2 regions of the Huintestinicola sp. genome follow, and region 2 is predicted to be linked to the other one. Evidence: predicted binding sites of a transcription regulator. Region 2 holds the regulator's gene; the other holds the start of a gene.

Region 1 (8,670 bases), on a different contig from region 2:
GTAAGAACATCGGACTTGGGAAGAGTAAGCATTGTCTTTGCACCTGTTTCGGTGTCTACAGATGTGCTTGCCGCATAGTCCTCAAAGCGTGTTACCTTGAGACCGCCGATCTCGGTGGGAGTATTGCTGCGCAGACCTGCCATTATTTCCTTCATTCTTTCCATACCGGAAGCACCCTCGCATACGAAGGAGGACTGAGTATGAACGTAAACGCCGTACTTCTTGTACATATTCTCTCTTGCCTGAATGAGGGAAATGCCCTTTGTGCGGTAGAAGGCTGCCATTTCGCAGATGAGCATTGAAGCAACTACTGCGTCCTTATCTCTTACGTAAGAGCCTGCGAGATAGCCGTAGCTCTCCTCAAAGCCGAAGATATATCTGTCCTCCTGACCCTTGTCCTCTAAGAAGCCGATCTGCTCGCCGATAAACTTGAAGCCTGTGAGAACTTCAATGAGCTTGACGTTGTACTCTTTGCAGATCTTTGCGGCAATATCGGTGGAAACGATGGTCTTGACGGCAACGGGATCCTCGGGCATTGTACCCATCTTTGTTCTCTCGGAGCAGATGTACTCAAGGAGCATTGCGCCTACTTCATTTCCTGTGAAAAGCTCATAGCCGTTATCGGAGGGAACGGCGATACCTACACGGTCTGCATCGGGGTCGGTAGCAAGGAGAAGGTCAGGCTTGACTGTTTCGCAAAGCTTCAGACCGAGAGAAAGTGCCTCCTTGATCTCAGGGTTGGGGAAGGGACAGGTGGTAAAGTTGCCGTTGGGATATTCCTGCTCGGGAACAACGGTAACGTCCTCAATGCCTATCTTCTTGAGAATAGCTCTTACGGGCTTGTTTCCTGTGCCGTTAAGAGGAGTGTAGACAACCTTGAGACCGCTTGTCTTTACAAGGTCGGTGTGGATACCCTGCTTGGACACCTCGTCAAGGTAATTGTCGATAACAGTCTGGGAAATGTAATTTATCATTCCGTCTGAAACAGCCTTATCATAATCGGTAAGCTTTGCGCCGTCAAACATAGGAACGTTATTGATATTTTTCAGAACGATCTCAGCGGCGCCGAGAGTGAGCTGGCAGCCGTCGGAACCGTAAACCTTATAACCGTTGTACTTGGCAGGGTTATGAGATGCAGTTATCATAATACCTGCGCTGCACTTATGCGCTCTTACAGCGTAGGAGAGCATAGGGGTAGGCATAAGCTCGGTGTAGATATAAACCTTGATGCCGTTTGCTGCAAGAACGGAAGCCGCTTCCTTAGCAAAAACATCGGACTTGATACGGCTGTCATAGGAAATTGCAACAGAGGGATTTTTGAAAGCCTCGTTAACGTAATCCGCAAGACCCTGTGTGGCACGTCTTACAGTATATACGTTCATTCTGTATGCGCCTGCGCCGATAACGCCTCTGAGACCGCCTGTACCAAACTCCAGGTCACGGTAAAATCTGTCCTTTATTGCCTCGTCATCGCCCTCGATAGACTTCAGCTCTGTCTGAAGGTCGGGATCGTCTACAGCCTTTTCGCACCAAAGTGCATAAAGCTCCTTTTCATTCATAACTTGGTCACCTCATTATAAAATTATTATTCGCATAAAACACAGCAATGAATAGTTCATTTATTATTATAACATATATTTCCCGATTTGCCAATAGGGAATTTTGTGATTTTTCATATTTTTCACATTTTATTTTCGGAAAAATGTCTGCTGTCCGAATTATTACACAGTACATATGTTATAATCAAATCAGAACATCAGGAAAGGAAATGATAAAATTGAAAAAATACTTACCCATTCTCAAGGAATACCCCATGACCGCCCTTATGTGCCTTGCCGCAGATATATTCTTTACAGCGAAATACTCAAGCATTGCGGCTGAATGCGACCCTACTCCCATTACCTACTTTATCGCCCTGTATGGCAGCATTATGGCGATACTCATATTCACCGCAGGCTGGAACAGGGCAAAATCCAAGGCGGAAAGGAAGTCGGAGGAACGCCGCAGATACAAGCGCAGACAGGCTATAAGCACGATTTATTCAAGAGAATTTTACGGCATTACCGAAAAATAGCTCAGAACATATTGTTCCGAATTTCCTTGGCGGCGTATCTTCCCTCAAGGGTCTGACCGGGAACATCGGGGTGGAGACCGTCTCGGAGATACTTGCCCGCACCTCCGATGACCTCGAATTTCTCGCAAATGCCGCTGTTGTGGAAGCAGTCGATGACCTGGGCGGACATTCCTCCCGCGATCTTTCTCAGCACCTCAATGGTCTTTTCCACCTTGCGGTTATGCTCGGGTGTGGCTGTCTGGAGCGGAGTGAGGACAAATACACGACAGAGGGGAAATTCCTCCATGATCCGCTGTATGCACCATCTTGCGGCGCCTGCTTCGGTGAAAAGGTCAATATTCTCATTGTTCTCGAGAGATTTGCCTTCGAGTGCCTTTTCAGGGTCTCCGAGGCAGTCGAGAGCGTCGTTTGTGCCCATTGCAAAGGCAAATATATCGGGAACGGGATATTTGCCGCTTTTTACCTCTTCGATAAAGCGCTGGGTATGCACTACTGCGCAGTTATTTGCCCGCTTCTGTAATTCGTTTATATCCTCTGTTTCCTCCCAGCCGTCGCTTATCCCCGCAAAATCGGGGGCGGTATAATCCTGGGTGGTAACACTTCCCGAGGGACAGCTTATGGTTCTTTTGTACCACACCGAGCTGCCCACGGCTACATTGTGATGTGAAGCCATTCCCAGCTCCTTATAAACGTGATACGACCACTGCTCCCCCGCTGTTATGCTGTCGCCGTCCACGCCGAAATTAAGCTTTGAAAAATCCATTGTAATGACCGTCCTTTTCTGCCGGGCTCATATAAATAAGCTTAGCTTTTTGATACAATTTACTCAATTATAGCATACTACATTTATCCGGATATGTCAAGTGCATAAAAAACAGGCTGCCGCACAAAAATTGCACAGCAGCCCGAGCTGTCAGTTATCATTGTTTCTTATGTATGCAAAGCCTGCGTCAAAAAGAGCTATGGTATCATTCCAGCGGACAGCGGCGCTTTCGCTGCCGAGACAAACAATGATAAGCTCATGTCCGAAGCGCTCGGCTGTGGCTACCACACAGTGACCCGAGTAATCGGTCATACCCGTTTTAAGACCCGTTGCGTAGGGGTAATAATAATCGTTGTCGGGCTGAATGAGCCTGTTGGAATTGTTCCAGTAAATGTATTCACCCGAAAGGAATTCCAGCTCGCGGTAGGATTTTTTGCCCGATGCGGCTATCTCGGGGAAATTCTGTGAATAGAGAGTCATTCTGAGCAGATCCATTGCGGTGGTGTAGTGATTATCGTCGTGGAAGCCGTCGGGACAGGTAAAGTTGGTGTCCTTGCAGCCTATTTCCTTTATCTTCTCATTCATTGTATTGATAAACACATTTACAGCCTCGTCTGCGGGAAGCTCCTCTTTACCTGCTATCAGCCTTCCCGTAACAGCCGCCGCACAGTAGGAAGCGTCATTTCCCGAGGGCAGCATTATGGCGTCAAGTATCATATCTCTGTCAAGCTCGCTGCCTACATTAAGATACGCAAGGCTTGAACCGGGCTGAACAAGAGACTGCTCCTCCCCTGCCTTGAAAACTGTTTCGGGCGCAGTGTTTTCCATCATTATTGCCGCAGTCATTATTTTTGTGGTGCTGGCAGGAAATGCCCTTTCCTCCGCATTTTTCGAATAAAGCACACGTCTGCCCTGTACATCATACATAACGCAGTAGGGCGTCTGGATTATCATATCTATCGGATAGCTGTCCTTCTGCTCGAAGATCTCATTCTCGATCTTCAGTTCCTCCATTCGCTTCTCCTCCTCAAACTCGCTCTGAGAGGGAAGTGCCTGTAACACGGTATATCCCGAAGCGTCCACCGTAAGCTCCGTGACTGTCTTTATCTGCGAAAGTGCCGATACAAGCAGCCAGATACCGCCGCCGAGGAGCAGAACTATCAGCATCGCCGTTACTCTTGCTCTGAATATCCTCTTTTTCCTTGCAAGCGAAACGCTGCCCGTACCGCCTTGTCTTGTATTGTTCATCAAGTCATTTCCTTTCAAAATATGCCGCAAAAGCTGTTTTTTCTCTATCTTATATAATGATAACACACAATGCAGCAGGTGCGCAATAGGCATTTTTCACTAAATTTCATTCCTGTTTCAAGCAATAGGTCACATCGGCAAAAAACCGCCATACGTTCAAAAAGCCGTATGGCGGTCTGAGATATGTTCTATAGCGAGTTATCAGGAAAGAGATGAAATGTAGTCGTTTATGGACTTCTCGGCAGAAGCGGCGTTCGTACCGATGATGTAATATGCATAATTTCCGTTTGTTCCCACTATAGACGCTGCTGCAAGCTCCTGATCGTTGGGATACCAGGCATCCTGCTCGATAGCCTTGGTCTTTCTTGCCTCAAGGTCTGCTTCTGCAGCGGAAACGTCATCGGCGTTGATAATGATGATCTCGCTCATCGTCGCGCTGATGGGGCACTGCATTACTATCATTTCCTTATAATTCTCGTTTGCAGGGTCGAGGAGGAAAAATTCCTTGAGTATCACCTCATCTGTAACCTCCATCAGAGAAGGCCATTCGCTTTCGGAAAGCGCCTTTTCCACAGCAGGATAAAGAGGATTGTCGGATACTGTTTCCTCGGGAACTACAGGCTCGGCACTTTCGTCGCCGTCACTTTCATCATCAGCCAGTTCCTCGTCAGTATCGTCCGCAGATACCTCAAGACTCTCGCTCTCTTCGGGAAGGATATCCTCCTCGGTTTCGGCTGACGCGGTATCGGAAGTTTCGGAAACTGTAGTATCGGCAGCAGTTTCGGTTGTCTCCTCGTTCTTGCTGCCGCCGCAGGCAGCAAATGTCATTCCCACAGCAAGAAGAGCTGCAAGCATTGCTATTTTCTTGTTCATAATATCTTTTCCTTTCTTTTACTCTATATAAAAACGTCTTGCCTGACGTCATAATGATTATATCAGATTGCAGAAAATAATCAATACCCACAGGGCAAAATTGATTATTTAGTCACAATTTGTAACCGCGCTGTTATCATTATGGAAAAATACAGAAAAACGGGGCAGAACATACCCCGTTTTCCGAACTCATACTATTATAAAAGCGTCACATCATTTCTTGGAAATGGTAACAGACTCGATAAATTCGTCAAATCCTGCCTGAGCGGCTTCGGCATTTTCCTTCTTTGCCTCGCAGATAATGTAGAAAACATCTTCATCAGAATAGAAATAATATACACGGTCAACATATTCGCCGTTTATCTCCTTTTCCTCGGAAAGAACATACTGATCGTTTTCGTCCTTAACATATTCGCCGTTTTCATCTGTTACGGGCGGGAAAATGTATGATGTGACTGTGTAATCGTATCTTATGGCGTCAAAGCCTGCAACAGTAGTCTTTACAGGCTCGGAAAACTCCGTATCAGCCTGATACAGCATATTGTTTACCTTGATGGAAGCACAGCCCGAATCGGCAAAAACCTCAAGATCCTGAAATTCCTCCTTGAAATTCTGAGCTTTTACCACAATACCGCCGACAGGTGATGAATACTGCTTTCCCTCAGCATTGTCAATTACAGTCTCATAGCCATCGGGAAGAGTGCAGTTAAACTTGAAGATAGCCAGGTCCTCCTCATTCTCCACCTCTCTGCCTGTATAAAAGCTGACAGTTTCTTCTTCGCCATCGATCTCAAAGACATCATCAGAAGCACTTGCGGTCGAAACAGACGAAAAATCAGGCTTTGCCGCTTCTGTTGTCTCGGAAGTTTCTTCATTGCCGTTTTTTCCGCAGCCTGTCATAATAAGGCAAACTGCTGCTAAAGCAGCAAGCGCTTTTTTCATTTTATTATCCATTTTAAGTACATCCTTTCAAATTTATCAATTTATATTTTATATCGGGGATTTATCCCGAATCGGGAAAGATATGCGTTTTCATCGGAAAATCGGTCCTGACCGTAAAATCTCACAGGTGAACGCAGTCCGTCAGACGCGGGAGACTCTGACATAGGAATGTCGATCACAACAGAACAGCAGTCCGCAGACTCCGAAAATGATATCTCACACCCGAATATACCGCTCACAAGAGCATTAAGCTTTGCTGCAGGACTATAATCATCGGGCTTTATGACCGCTTCCGAAGCAAGCTCTGAGGGAAGCCTCATAATGTATCCGCAGGTCAGGCTCGCTTTCATACGGTCTGCACCCTTTCGCGCAAGCGTTATCCCCATAGCCTCCACGTGCCGTTCTCCTTCCATAGCCTTTACCGCAAAATCGGTAAACAGAAGCTTCACAGCACGCATATCGACCCTTGCAAACATTCCCGAAGCAATATTTGCATTTATCTGAATATTGTGCCTTGAAAGCACCTCGGAAAGCTCGTCGGCAAGCCTTGTCAGTCCCGCAGAAACGCTGACAGGAGCAAAATCCGAGCATTTACGCCCCATAAGTTGCATTATCTCTTCGGGAATGAGAAACTCCGACAAAAGCGTGAGCATAGAGCTGTCGATAACGCTCAGAAGCTTTGCCGCAGGCTCCGTCTCATAAAGGTCGAACAGATTATCGGCGGCTGCAGATACGGCAGAAACAGCATGACGCACCGCAGCGTTCAGGACTTCAAAGCAGTCATCCGAAAATGAAGAGGCAGGAGCGATATTAACAAGACTTTCGCTGTCGTTTACAGGGGAAACATACGCCTTATATAGCTTGCCTCCGCAGTAAACATACTTTTCATAAGCTTCTCCCGTATGAAGTGAGGATATCCCGGAAGAAAGCTCAGCTGCAAAAGGCTCAAAGGCTCTGTTGCAGTAAACAAGCCCTTCCCTGCCCGAAACAGCGGCAGGCAGAAGCGAATTATCGTATATCCTGCGGTACTCGTCCGAAGCAATGCCGGTATCCATACTCCCCACCCCATTTCTTCACTTCATTATAATATAAAGTATATCACATTTCAATCCGCAAACTAACTAATAATAAGAAACTTTTATTTGTCCTATTTGTAAATAAATAAGTTTTTGTGTATAAATAGTGTACATTTCGAGTGAAACAGAGGTATATGCCTTTTCCGGCAGCGATAGAATTTTGAAATCCTGTTAAAATTTGCACAAAAAGTATTTTTTTTTGAAAAAACACTTGCCAAAAGAGCAAAAATAGTATATTATTATAGTGTACGGCAAATTACTAAAAAAGTAAGTGCCAATCCGACCGTTAAAAAATTAACAGTCGGGAGATAAATAATTCTTAGGAGGAATTTTATCATGTCAGTAAAAGTTGCAATCAATGGTTTCGGCAGAATCGGCCGTCTCGCATTCCGTCAGATGTTCGGCGCTGAGGGCTACGAGGTAGTTGCTATCAACGACCTTACCAAGCCCTCCATGCTCGCTCACCTTCTCAAGTACGATACCGCTCAGGGCGGCTACTGCGGCAGAATCGGCGAGAACCTTCACACTGTTTCCGCTGATGACGAGGCAGGTACTATTACTGTTGACGGCAAGACCCTCAAGATCTACGCTATGGCTAACGCAGCTGAGCTTCCTTGGGGTGAGATCGGCGTTGACGTTGTTCTCGAGTGCACAGGCTTCTATGTATCCAAGGCTAAGTCCCAGGCTCACATCGACGCAGGCGCTAAGAAGGTAGTTATCTCTGCTCCCGCAGGCAACGATCTTCCCACCATCGTTTACAACGTAAACCACAAGACCCTTACAAAGGACGACACCATCATTTCTGCAGCTTCCTGCACAACAAACTGCCTCGCTCCTATGGCTAAGGCTCTTAACGATTACGCTCCCATCGCTTCCGGTATCATGAGCACTATCCACGCTTACACCGGCGACCAGATGATCCTCGACGGTCCTCACAGAAAGGGCGACCTCAGAAGAGCAAGAGCTGGTGCTGCTAACATCGTTCCCAACTCCACAGGTGCTGCTAAGGCAATCGGTCTCGTTATCCCCGAGCTCAACGGCAAGCTCATCGGTTCCGCTCAGAGAGTTCCTACTCCTACAGGTTCCACAACTATCCTTACTGCTGTTGTTAAGGCAAAGGATGTTACCAAGGAAGGCATCAATGCTGCTATGAAGGCTGCTGCAACCGAGTCCTTCGGCTACACCGACGAGCAGATCGTTTCTTCCGATATCGTTGGTATGAAGTTTGGCTCTCTCTTTGACGCTACTCAGACCATGGTTTCCAAGATCGATGACGACACATATCAGGTACAGGTTGTTTCCTGGTACGACAACGAGAATTCTTACACCTCTCAGATGGTAAGAACAATCAAGTACTTTGCTGAACTCAACTGATAATTGACTGATAACTGATTTTAATTAAATTATCCCCGTTTGTCGGATATTTCACTGTCCGAAAAACGGGGATTTTTTGTATATTAAGTTGTGCATAGTCAAGTATCACCCTCTGCTGCCATATCCTCGTGTAAATCGGTGATCGTGTCGCCCTTCGACTGGAAATAAGCCGCAGTAAAAGGATCTCCTGCCGAGGACTGAGGATAAATTCCCAGAGTATGTGCAACAAAATAAGAATCCATTCCGCCTGCCTTTATCTGCTCGGGAGTAAGACCCTTTGTTAGCTGATAAACAATTGCGGATATCATCTCAACATGTGC
Region 2 (8,670 bases):
GCTTATTTTGGTGAAGAGCTTTTCGGCGCCCTTGTCGGAAAAGAGCCCCAGCCTTGAGATATCCGCCGCCGCCGCACCGCACCAGCTTGCTGCCAGCAGCCCGAAGAAAGCGCCTTCGGGTACCATTCCGAAATAAAGGCACAGCTCGGGCAGGGGAAAGGTGGTGCAGACAAATATCAGCACATTTGGCTTTATGATAAAGCTGCAGGCGGCAAATGCCATTATCCCGATAACGCACACCGCCGTCAGACGGGCGCAGTATTCATTCTGATAATATCTGCCTTCAAGATAAAAAACATCCGACAGAAAGAAATAGGGCGTATCTTCATATTTGCTGAAAGCAGCGCCCATAAAGCCGTTTATGATATACTGAAAGCCCCTGACGATAAAACGGAATTTACAGGCGGCAAAAAAGCCCAGACCGCCTATTAAAACAGCCAGAATGCCGCGGGAGACCTTGGGGAACCGTTCCCTCAGAGCAAAAAGCAGGGCAAACACACCGTAAAAGCAGAGGACAGTCACAGCCGCAAAGCCCTTTGACAAAACATACTGTCCCTTGCTCTCGCAGGCGGTGAGGAATGTGAATACCGAGCCCATAAGACCGCACAGGGGGATAAGACTCAGCATAACAAGATATATTCCTCTTACCCTGCCTGCTCCCATGTGCATTCCGGGAGAGATCGTAATGGGGAATGTTCCGCTTTCGGGACGGAGCGTTTTTTCTGTTTTATTTTTCAAAGCTCCGCCTCCTTTGGCAATATCATTTTTCACCTGACAGGTCCTGATTTATAAATCCTCTTATACCCTCTGCGGCAGGGAAGCTTTCGCCGCAGAAAAGCCTTGCGGCTGCAAAATAATCCGAGCCGTCCTTTATCCTTACAGCCGAAAAGCCATTTTCCCCCGTCAGAATGTCAAGCCCCTCACCTCTGTGGGAAAAGGGGTCGATGTGAGAGGGGACAGCCGCAAATACCTCTGCCTTTTGCAAAGCAAGATAATATGCCACGCTCATGAGCCGCTCAAGAGCACAGTCACGCTTGTCATGCTCGTCGGAGGAGAGGTCGGCGGTAAGGAGAAATCTTGTGGCGCCGCTTACGTTCAGTATCTTCACGATATCCTTGTCAAACCTTGCGCTGAGCTTGTAGTGCATAAGGCTCAGCCTGTCTCCGGGGAGAAATTCCCTGAAGCCGCATACATCTCCGGGAATGCCGTTCCCCCGTTCTCTCACAGTCTCCGCGTCCTCGGCAGACTCTGTGCGGGGACGGCTTAAAAGCTCTTTTGCTTCCTCGGAATACTGCTCTCTAAGCTTCGGAATGATATACGCGGTGCATTTAAGCTTCCTTCTGAAACGCTTTGCGGAAAACAGCCGCAGCAGGTCATATATTTTAATGCTCTCCACCGTTACTTCCGCCCTGCAGCAATGCTCCGAGCCGAGAGTTACGGTAACGGTCTCCGTCCGAAGGGCGGGAAGGGGGATGTTTACGGTGGAAAAACTGGTCTCTCCGCCGGGATAGCACACTGTTTTTATCCGAAGTCTTGTGTTTGGCAGCGGAAAAACGGAGTTATTTGATATGAGAAACGCCGCCTCGCAGGGTTCTCCCCGAAAGGCAGTGACCATTTTCGCTTTTTCCGAGCATCTGAGGAATGCGGAGCTGATGATAAGCTCCACCAGCAGTATCACAGGCAGGATAATAAGCGATATCAGCAGCACAAAGGAAAGTGTATCGGCGAAAAGCAGGTAAAAAGCCGCTCCGCCGATAAGAATAAGGATATAAAGAAGTTTTGTCATAGCATAGTCCCTTTACAGCTTGGGAGCGGGAACTCCGCCGCAGATGCTTTCAAGTATCTGCCGCACTTCCCCGTCACCCGGAAGTCTGCCCTTCACCCTTGCGGGGATAACGCGGTGGGCGCATACATCGGCGTAAACATAGGTCACGTCCGAGGGGATAACATAGCTTCTGCCGCTGAACATTGCGGCGGATTTTGCCATAGCCGCCGCCGCAAGAGAGCCTCTGGGGCTTACACCCAGCTCAAGGCGGCTGTCCTTTCTCGTTGCCGCCGAAAGCCTTGCGATGTAGTCGAATATCTCGTCGCTGACGAAAACGCTGTCAGCGGCGTTTCTGAGCTTTATAAGGTCATCTGCAGTCATTACAGCATTTACCTCGGGCAGACTGCTTTTCTGAGACTTCGCCTTTAAGATAGCCGCCTCGTCCGCCTCCTCGGGATATCCCATAGTAAGGCGTATCATAAATCTGTCAAGCTGGCTTTCGGGAAGCATCTGAGTTCCTGCGGAGCCGCAGGGATTTTGTGTTGCAAGGACGATAAAGGGGTCGGGGAGGGACCTTGTAACGCTGTCAACGGTAACAGACCTCTCTTCCATAGCCTCAAGGAGCGCCGACTGGGTCTTGCTTGAGGTTCGGTTTATCTCGTCTGCCAGAAAGAGATTGCAGAATACCGCACCCGGTCTCCACTCAAATTCGCCCGTGGAGCGGTTTGGCATATAAAAGCCCGTCACGTCCGCAGGCATAACGTCCGAGGTGAACTGCATACGGTTGTATTTCAGGCTAAGAGCCTTTGAAAAAGCCACCGCCATTGTAGTCTTGCCCACTCCGGGGATATCCTCGAGGAGAATATGTCCCCCTGCGCAGGCGGTCATGAGTATCTTTATGATTATCTGGTCCTTGCCGATAACTGATCTTCTTATTTCGTCAGCGGCATTTTTCAGCAGAGAGATGAGCTTCTTGTCAATTTCCATTCGTATTATACCAACCTTACTTTACCGTAATTGTCCTACAGACAGCAAAGCGGCAAGAGTATAGCTCCCGCCGCCGGATATGTTTATATGTGTGGATATTATCAGCTCATAGAGAGGATAGCCATATCGCCGTTGGTGGCAAGACCTTCCTTGGCATTGGCAGCGGCAATGAGCTTAACGATGCTGCCCTTTGTTCTTCTGAGAGCCTTGTCAAATTCGGAGACAGCATTTACAAATGCCTCGTCCTTATCCTCAGCCTTGTAGGTAGCGCAGGTGAGAAGCACCTTGATAGTATTGAACAGAGTGTTGAAGAATATGAAATTATCCCACAGGTTTGAGGTGGAGTCCGCATAGGGCATACAGTATGTCCATACATAGTTTACCATTACCTGCTCGATGTAGTGCTCTCTGCCGTTTTTAAGGAAGTCCTCGTAATAAGCCTTCTTCATAGGGAGGTATACGTCCTTGTCGAACTTGAACTCCTTCATAGCCCTGTCGCAGTTCACGGAAGCGAACACGGTATCGAGGAGCTTGTCATATTCCTCGGAGGTGGGCAGCGCTCTGAGCAGAGAGAGACCGTCGCAGAGGCTGTATGCGAAATTGGGAGTGATGGACTCGAAATATTTCATAACAGCGTCCTGATTTTTGGGAATGTTCATATCCCGAAGGAATGTGGCGATATACTTGTCCTGCTCCTCGCCGCTTGTTTTGTCAAGCATACCCTGGAGGGTCTTGTAGGCATAGTTAAGGAGCAGCATACGCTTTTCAAAAACGAAGTTTCTGTTCTGGAGGATCTGCATGGTGAGGACCTTGAAATCCCAGTAGTGCTTTAACTGAGGAAACTTTTCCACAAGAGCCTCGCCCTGCTTTATAAATTCCTCTTCGTGCTCGGGCTTGAGGTTTGTCATCTTGAAGCTGAGTATATTTTCTATGCTCATGAGCTTTCTGATAAGCGGCTTCTGATAGATGGGGAAAACATACTCCACAGCGCTGGGAGAGGTCAGAATATTGTACTGTACCTTTTCCTCGAGAGTGTTGTCCTCGGCAAGCTCCTGAAAATAAGACGGTGTAATAATAGGATATGGCATTATATTTCCTCCAGTCCGAGCCGCATATGGGTTCGGTTAATTTCAAAGTTAATAATAGTTTGTCTTAAAATCGATACGTCCTTATAAGTATATCACACATTCAACAAAAAATCAATGCTTTTAGTAAAAAATACTATATTTTGCACTAAAAATCATTCTCGGAATTGGTCAGTCCGTATGATAAAAGCATAAGGCTGTCTCCTAAGTGGACATTTTCCACCACAATATCCTTGTGCTTTGCGGCAAGGTCATAGTGGGAGAAGTTCCAGAATGCCTTTATGCCGCAGCCTACCAGCATATCGGCACACTCCGCCGCCGACTCCTTGGGGATACATAAAATAGCTGCTTCGGGGCGTTCCCTGCAGATAAAGTCCTCGATGTCCGTCATAGGGAGTATCCTCATTCCCGCAACGGTAAGACCTGTTTTGTTTTCGTCCGCGTCGAAAATGCCCCGCAGCTCCATTCCGAAATTCTCAAACTTCATATGAATGGCAATGGCGCGTCCTAAGTTTCCCGCTCCTATAAGTATAGCCTTGCGGTGGCAGTCAAGTCCTAATATATGTCCTATCTCCGAATGGAGCTCGGGGAGAGAGTAGCCGCAGCCGGGCTGACCGAAGCCGCCGAAGCAGTTAAGGTCCTGCCTTATCTGAGAGGCTGTGAGGGACATCTGCGCAGCAAGGTCTGCGGAGGATATCCTTGTCTTTCCCTGATTTATAAGCTCCCCGATAAAGCGGTAATATCTGGGGAGCCTTTTTATTACCGAGGAGGATATATCCTCTTTTCTTGCCATATGACCATTCCTTTGTTATAAAAACACATTCCGAATAAACTGCGGGCAGCCCCGGCAATGCCGCAGACCCCCGCAGATAAGCTATTTTCTGAAATTATGACATCACATCATAGCTGCCAGACGCTTGTTTATTTCAATAAGGAAGTCCTCGGTGTTTACCTTCTTCTTGTTCTCAAGATGTGAGAGAACGTACAGGTCGCCTGTCATAACGCCCTCTTCAATTGTCCGGATAGTAGCCTTCTCAAGCTTCTCGGCATACTCTGAAAGCTCCTTGTTTCCGTCCAGCTCTCCTCTCTTCTTGAGAGCGCCCGACCATGCAAAGATGGTGGCAACGGAGTTTGTGGAGGTCTCCTCGCCCTTGAGGTGCTTGTAGTAGTGACGTGTAACAGTGCCGTGAGCTGCCTCGTACTCGTAAACTCCGTCGGGAGATACCAGAACGGAAGTCATCATACCGAGGCTGCCGAATGCGGTAGCCACCATATCGGACATAACGTCGCCGTCGTAGTTCTTGCACGCCCAGATGTAGCCGCCGTTTGAACGTACAACTCTTGCAACTGCGTCATCTATGAGAGTGTAGAAATACTCAATTCCCGCAGCCTCAAACTTCTCCTTGTACTCGTTCTCGTATATCTCGGCAAAAATGTCCTTGAAGCGGTGGTCGTACTTCTTGGAAATGGTGTCCTTGGTAGCGAACCACAGGTCCTGCTTTGTATCGAGAGCGAAGTTGAAGCAAGCCTTTGCAAAGCTTGCGATGGAGTTGTCCTTGTTGTGGAGACCCTGGATAACGCCTGCGCTGTCCTTGAAATCATAGATAAGGGAGCGTGTCTCGTTGCCCTCGCCATCTGTGCATACCAGCTCGCACTTGGAGCCTTCCGCTACCTGCATTTCGGTGTTCTTGTAAACATCGCCGTAAGCGTGACGGGCAATGGTGATGGGCTTTGTCCAGGTGGGGAGCAGGGGAGTGATGCCCTTAACAATGATGGGCGCTCTGAAAACGGTGCCGTCGAGGATAGCTCTGATGGTGCCGTTGGGGGACTTCCACATCTCCTTCAGGTCATATTCGGTCATTCTCTGAGCATTGGGGGTGATGGTAGCGCACTTAACGGCAACACCGTATTTCTTTGTAGCCTCTGCGGAGTCAATAGTTACCTGATCGTTTGTCTCGTTTCTGTGAACAAGACCAAGGTCGTAGTAATCGGTATTGAGGTCAACATAGGGGGTGATAAGTATATCCTTTATCATCTTCCAGATGATTCGGGTCATTTCGTCTCCGTCCATTTCAACAAGGGGGGTGGTCATTTTGATCTTCTCGGACATTTTGGTTTACCTCCAAATAAAATTTTTCCATATGCACCTGATTTATAAGACTTGCGGAAATTGTCACTTGTCTCCCTTTGAAATGCCTGCAATGAAGCCAAGACCGATACCGGCTGCAAGCCCTGCGGCTATCATCTGCGGGATATCCCCCGTGATGCAGCCTGTTATGACGCCTGTTATCAGACCCAGACAGCCTCCCGTCAGGGGAGCGGCGAGCCTGCGCCTTTTTAAGCGGAACTCCTCGTCTTTCATAGCCTTGAGCCGCATGAGCCTGTTTCCCCCGTCACCCGTTTCGGTGTCGAAGCTTACCTCTCTGAGGGCTTCGCAGGGAAATCCCGGGCATTTTCCGCAGTGCTCAAAGCCTTTTTCCTCCGCACATCTGCCCACCTCGCATTCCTCGTCCTCAAACAGCTTTTCGCGGTTTTCGGATGGTGTGCAGTAGGGGCAGCCGGGGCAGTCATTTTCAAGGGCAAAGCGGCAGGAGGTGCAGTCCATACCGCATTTTGCCAAGGTAATAGGTCTCTGTTCCATTATTTTCTGATGACAAAAAAGTACAGAAGTAAAATTATCAGCGTTGCAATGGAGGAAAGTCCTCTTCTGAGCCTGAGAGCCATATTGGGGAAGTTCTTTTTCAGCAAAGCGTCAACAGCCGTTGCTGCAGCTATGGCTATGATAAACGCTATCCATTCGCCCGCAGTTTCGGGACTTCTTCGTCTCAGCATAAAAAACTCCGTCTCCATGACCCTTCTCTCCATTCCGAACCGATATTTATGCTTACTTTAATGACTCTCTTGTGTAGTCAAGCAGTCCGCCTGCGAGAACGATATCCTTTGTTCTGCCTGTAAGCTCGCAGAGAACGGGGATCTCCTTGCCGTTTGTCTTGTTCACAACGGTAAGCTCGGATCTTCCCTCGGAAACAGCCTTTCTTACATCAGCGATAACAAGCTCGTCGCCCTGAGCGATGTTCTCGTAATCAGCCTCGTTTACGAATGTAAGAGGAAGTATGCCTGCATTGATGAGGTTTGCTCTGTGGATACGTGCAAAGCTCTTAACGAGAACAGCCTTAACGCCCAGATAAAGGGGAGCAAGGGCTGCGTGCTCACGAGAGGAGCCCTGACCGTAGTTGGAGCCGCCCACGATAATGCTCTTGCCCATGGACTTTGCTCTCTCGGGGAACTTCTCGTCGCAGACGGTGAAGCAGTAGTTGGAGATAGCGGGGATATTGGAGCGCAGGGGAAGTATCTTTGCACCTGCGGGCATAATGTGGTCGGTGGTGATGTTGTCGCCAACCTTGAGGGAGCAGCCGCACTCGATAGTCTCGGAAAGGGGAGCTGTCTCGGGGAAGGGCTTGATGTTGGGACCGCGGAGTATCTGAACGGAGTCCATCTCAGCCTCAGTCGCGGGAGGAACCACCATATTGTCGTTGATAACGAACTCCTTGGGCATAGTAAATTCAAATGTGCCCTCAAGAGTTCTGGGGTCTGTAAGGAAGCCGGTGAGAGCGGAAGCTGCAGCCATTTCGGGAGATACCAGATATATCTGACCGTCCTTTGTGCCGCTTCTGCCTTCAAAGTTACGGTTGAAGGTCCTGAGGGAAACGCCCTTTGAGTTAGGCGACTGACCCATTCCGATGCAGGGACCGCAGGCAGACTCAAGTATTCTTGCGCCTGCGTCTATCATAACAGCCAGAGCGCCGTTCTGAGCCAGCATATTAAGAACCTGCTTGGAGCCGGGGGCGATGGAAAGGGAAACGTCGGGGTGAACGGTCTTGCCCTTTAAGATGTGAGCCACCTTCATCATATCCATAAGGGAGCTGTTTGTGCAGGAACCGATGCAGACCTGATCTATCTTCAGCTCGCCGATCTCCTCAACGGTCTTGACATTGTCGGGAGAATGAGGACAAGCAGCAAGAGGAACCAGCTCGGAGAGGTTTATCTCAACTACCTCGTCGTAAACTGCGTCGGGGTCAGCAGACAGGGGAACATAAACGTCCTCACGCTTCTGAGCCTTGAGAAATTCTCTTGTAGTCTCGTCGGAGGGGAATATAGATGTGGTAGCGCCAAGCTCAGCGCCCATATTTGTAATGGTAGCTCTCTCGGGCACAGAAAGGGTCTTTACGCCCTCGCCGCAGTACTCGATGACCTTGCCCACGCCGCCCTTAACGGAGAGACGTCTGAGCACTTCAAGGATAACGTCCTTTGCGGATACCCAGGGGGAAAGCTTGCCTGTAAGCTCGACCTTAACGATCTTAGGGTATGTAATATAGTATGCGCCGCCGCCCATTGCAACAGCAACGTCCAGGCCGCCTGCGCCGATAGCGATCATACCGATGCCGCCGCCTGTGGGGGTGTGGCTGTCGGAGCCGATAAGGGTCTTGCCGGGAGCGCCGAAACGCTCAAGGTGTACCTGATGGCAGATACCGTTGCCGGGACGGGAGAAATAAATGCCGTGCTTTTTGGCAACAGAGCCGATGAAGCGGTGGTCGTCGGCATTTTCGAAGCCCGACTGGAGGGTGTTGTGGTCAATGTAAGCGACAGATCTCTCGGTCTTGACTCTGGGAACGCCCATAGCCTCAAACTCGAGATATGCCATAGTACCTGTAGCGTCCTGTGTCAGTGTCTGGTCGATCCTGATGCCGATCTCGCTGCCCTTGACGAATTCGCCGTCAACAACGTGAGCCTTGAGGATCTTTTCGGTAAGTGTGAGTCCCATTTTAAAATCAA

What was found. Region 2 encodes Rex, which represses fermentation and respiration genes when NADH is low (regulators of the CRP and FNR family bind a similar motif). Its sites were predicted from a motif close to ATTGTTAANNNNTTAACAAT; they were not measured.
Region 1: the regulator Rex is predicted to act here: its motif matches at 7,259-7,278, upstream of gap (type I glyceraldehyde-3-phosphate dehydrogenase).

What each region holds. Positions count from the first base shown of each region.
Region 1 covers NZ_JBJERV010000095.1:139,143-147,812, forward strand. The annotation lists gene ACI4J0_RS12180 (phospho-sugar mutase) at 1-1,559, opposite strand, end outside; gene ACI4J0_RS12185 (hypothetical protein) at 1,778-2,074, shown strand; gene ACI4J0_RS12190 (SGNH/GDSL hydrolase family protein) at 2,076-2,837, opposite strand; gene ACI4J0_RS12195 (D-alanyl-D-alanine carboxypeptidase family protein) at 2,988-4,085, opposite strand; gene ACI4J0_RS12200 (DUF4358 domain-containing protein) at 4,287-4,958, opposite strand; gene ACI4J0_RS12205 (hypothetical protein) at 5,172-5,912, opposite strand; gene ACI4J0_RS12210 (hypothetical protein) at 5,942-6,955, opposite strand; gene gap (type I glyceraldehyde-3-phosphate dehydrogenase) at 7,313-8,350, shown strand; partial or broken gene ACI4J0_RS12220 (manganese catalase family protein) at 8,461-8,670, opposite strand, start outside.
Region 2 covers NZ_JBJERV010000034.1:2,267-10,936, reverse strand. The annotation lists gene ACI4J0_RS04875 (transglutaminase-like domain-containing protein) at 1-738, opposite strand, end outside; gene ACI4J0_RS04870 (DUF58 domain-containing protein) at 761-1,786, opposite strand; gene ACI4J0_RS04865 (AAA family ATPase) at 1,799-2,752, opposite strand; gene ACI4J0_RS04860 (hypothetical protein) at 2,854-3,840, opposite strand; gene ACI4J0_RS04855 (redox-sensing transcriptional repressor Rex) at 3,986-4,630, opposite strand; gene ACI4J0_RS04850 (NADP-dependent isocitrate dehydrogenase) at 4,733-5,947, opposite strand; gene ACI4J0_RS04845 (DUF3795 domain-containing protein) at 6,011-6,457, opposite strand; gene ACI4J0_RS04840 (hypothetical protein) at 6,478-6,669, opposite strand; gene ACI4J0_RS04835 (aconitate hydratase) at 6,722-8,659, opposite strand.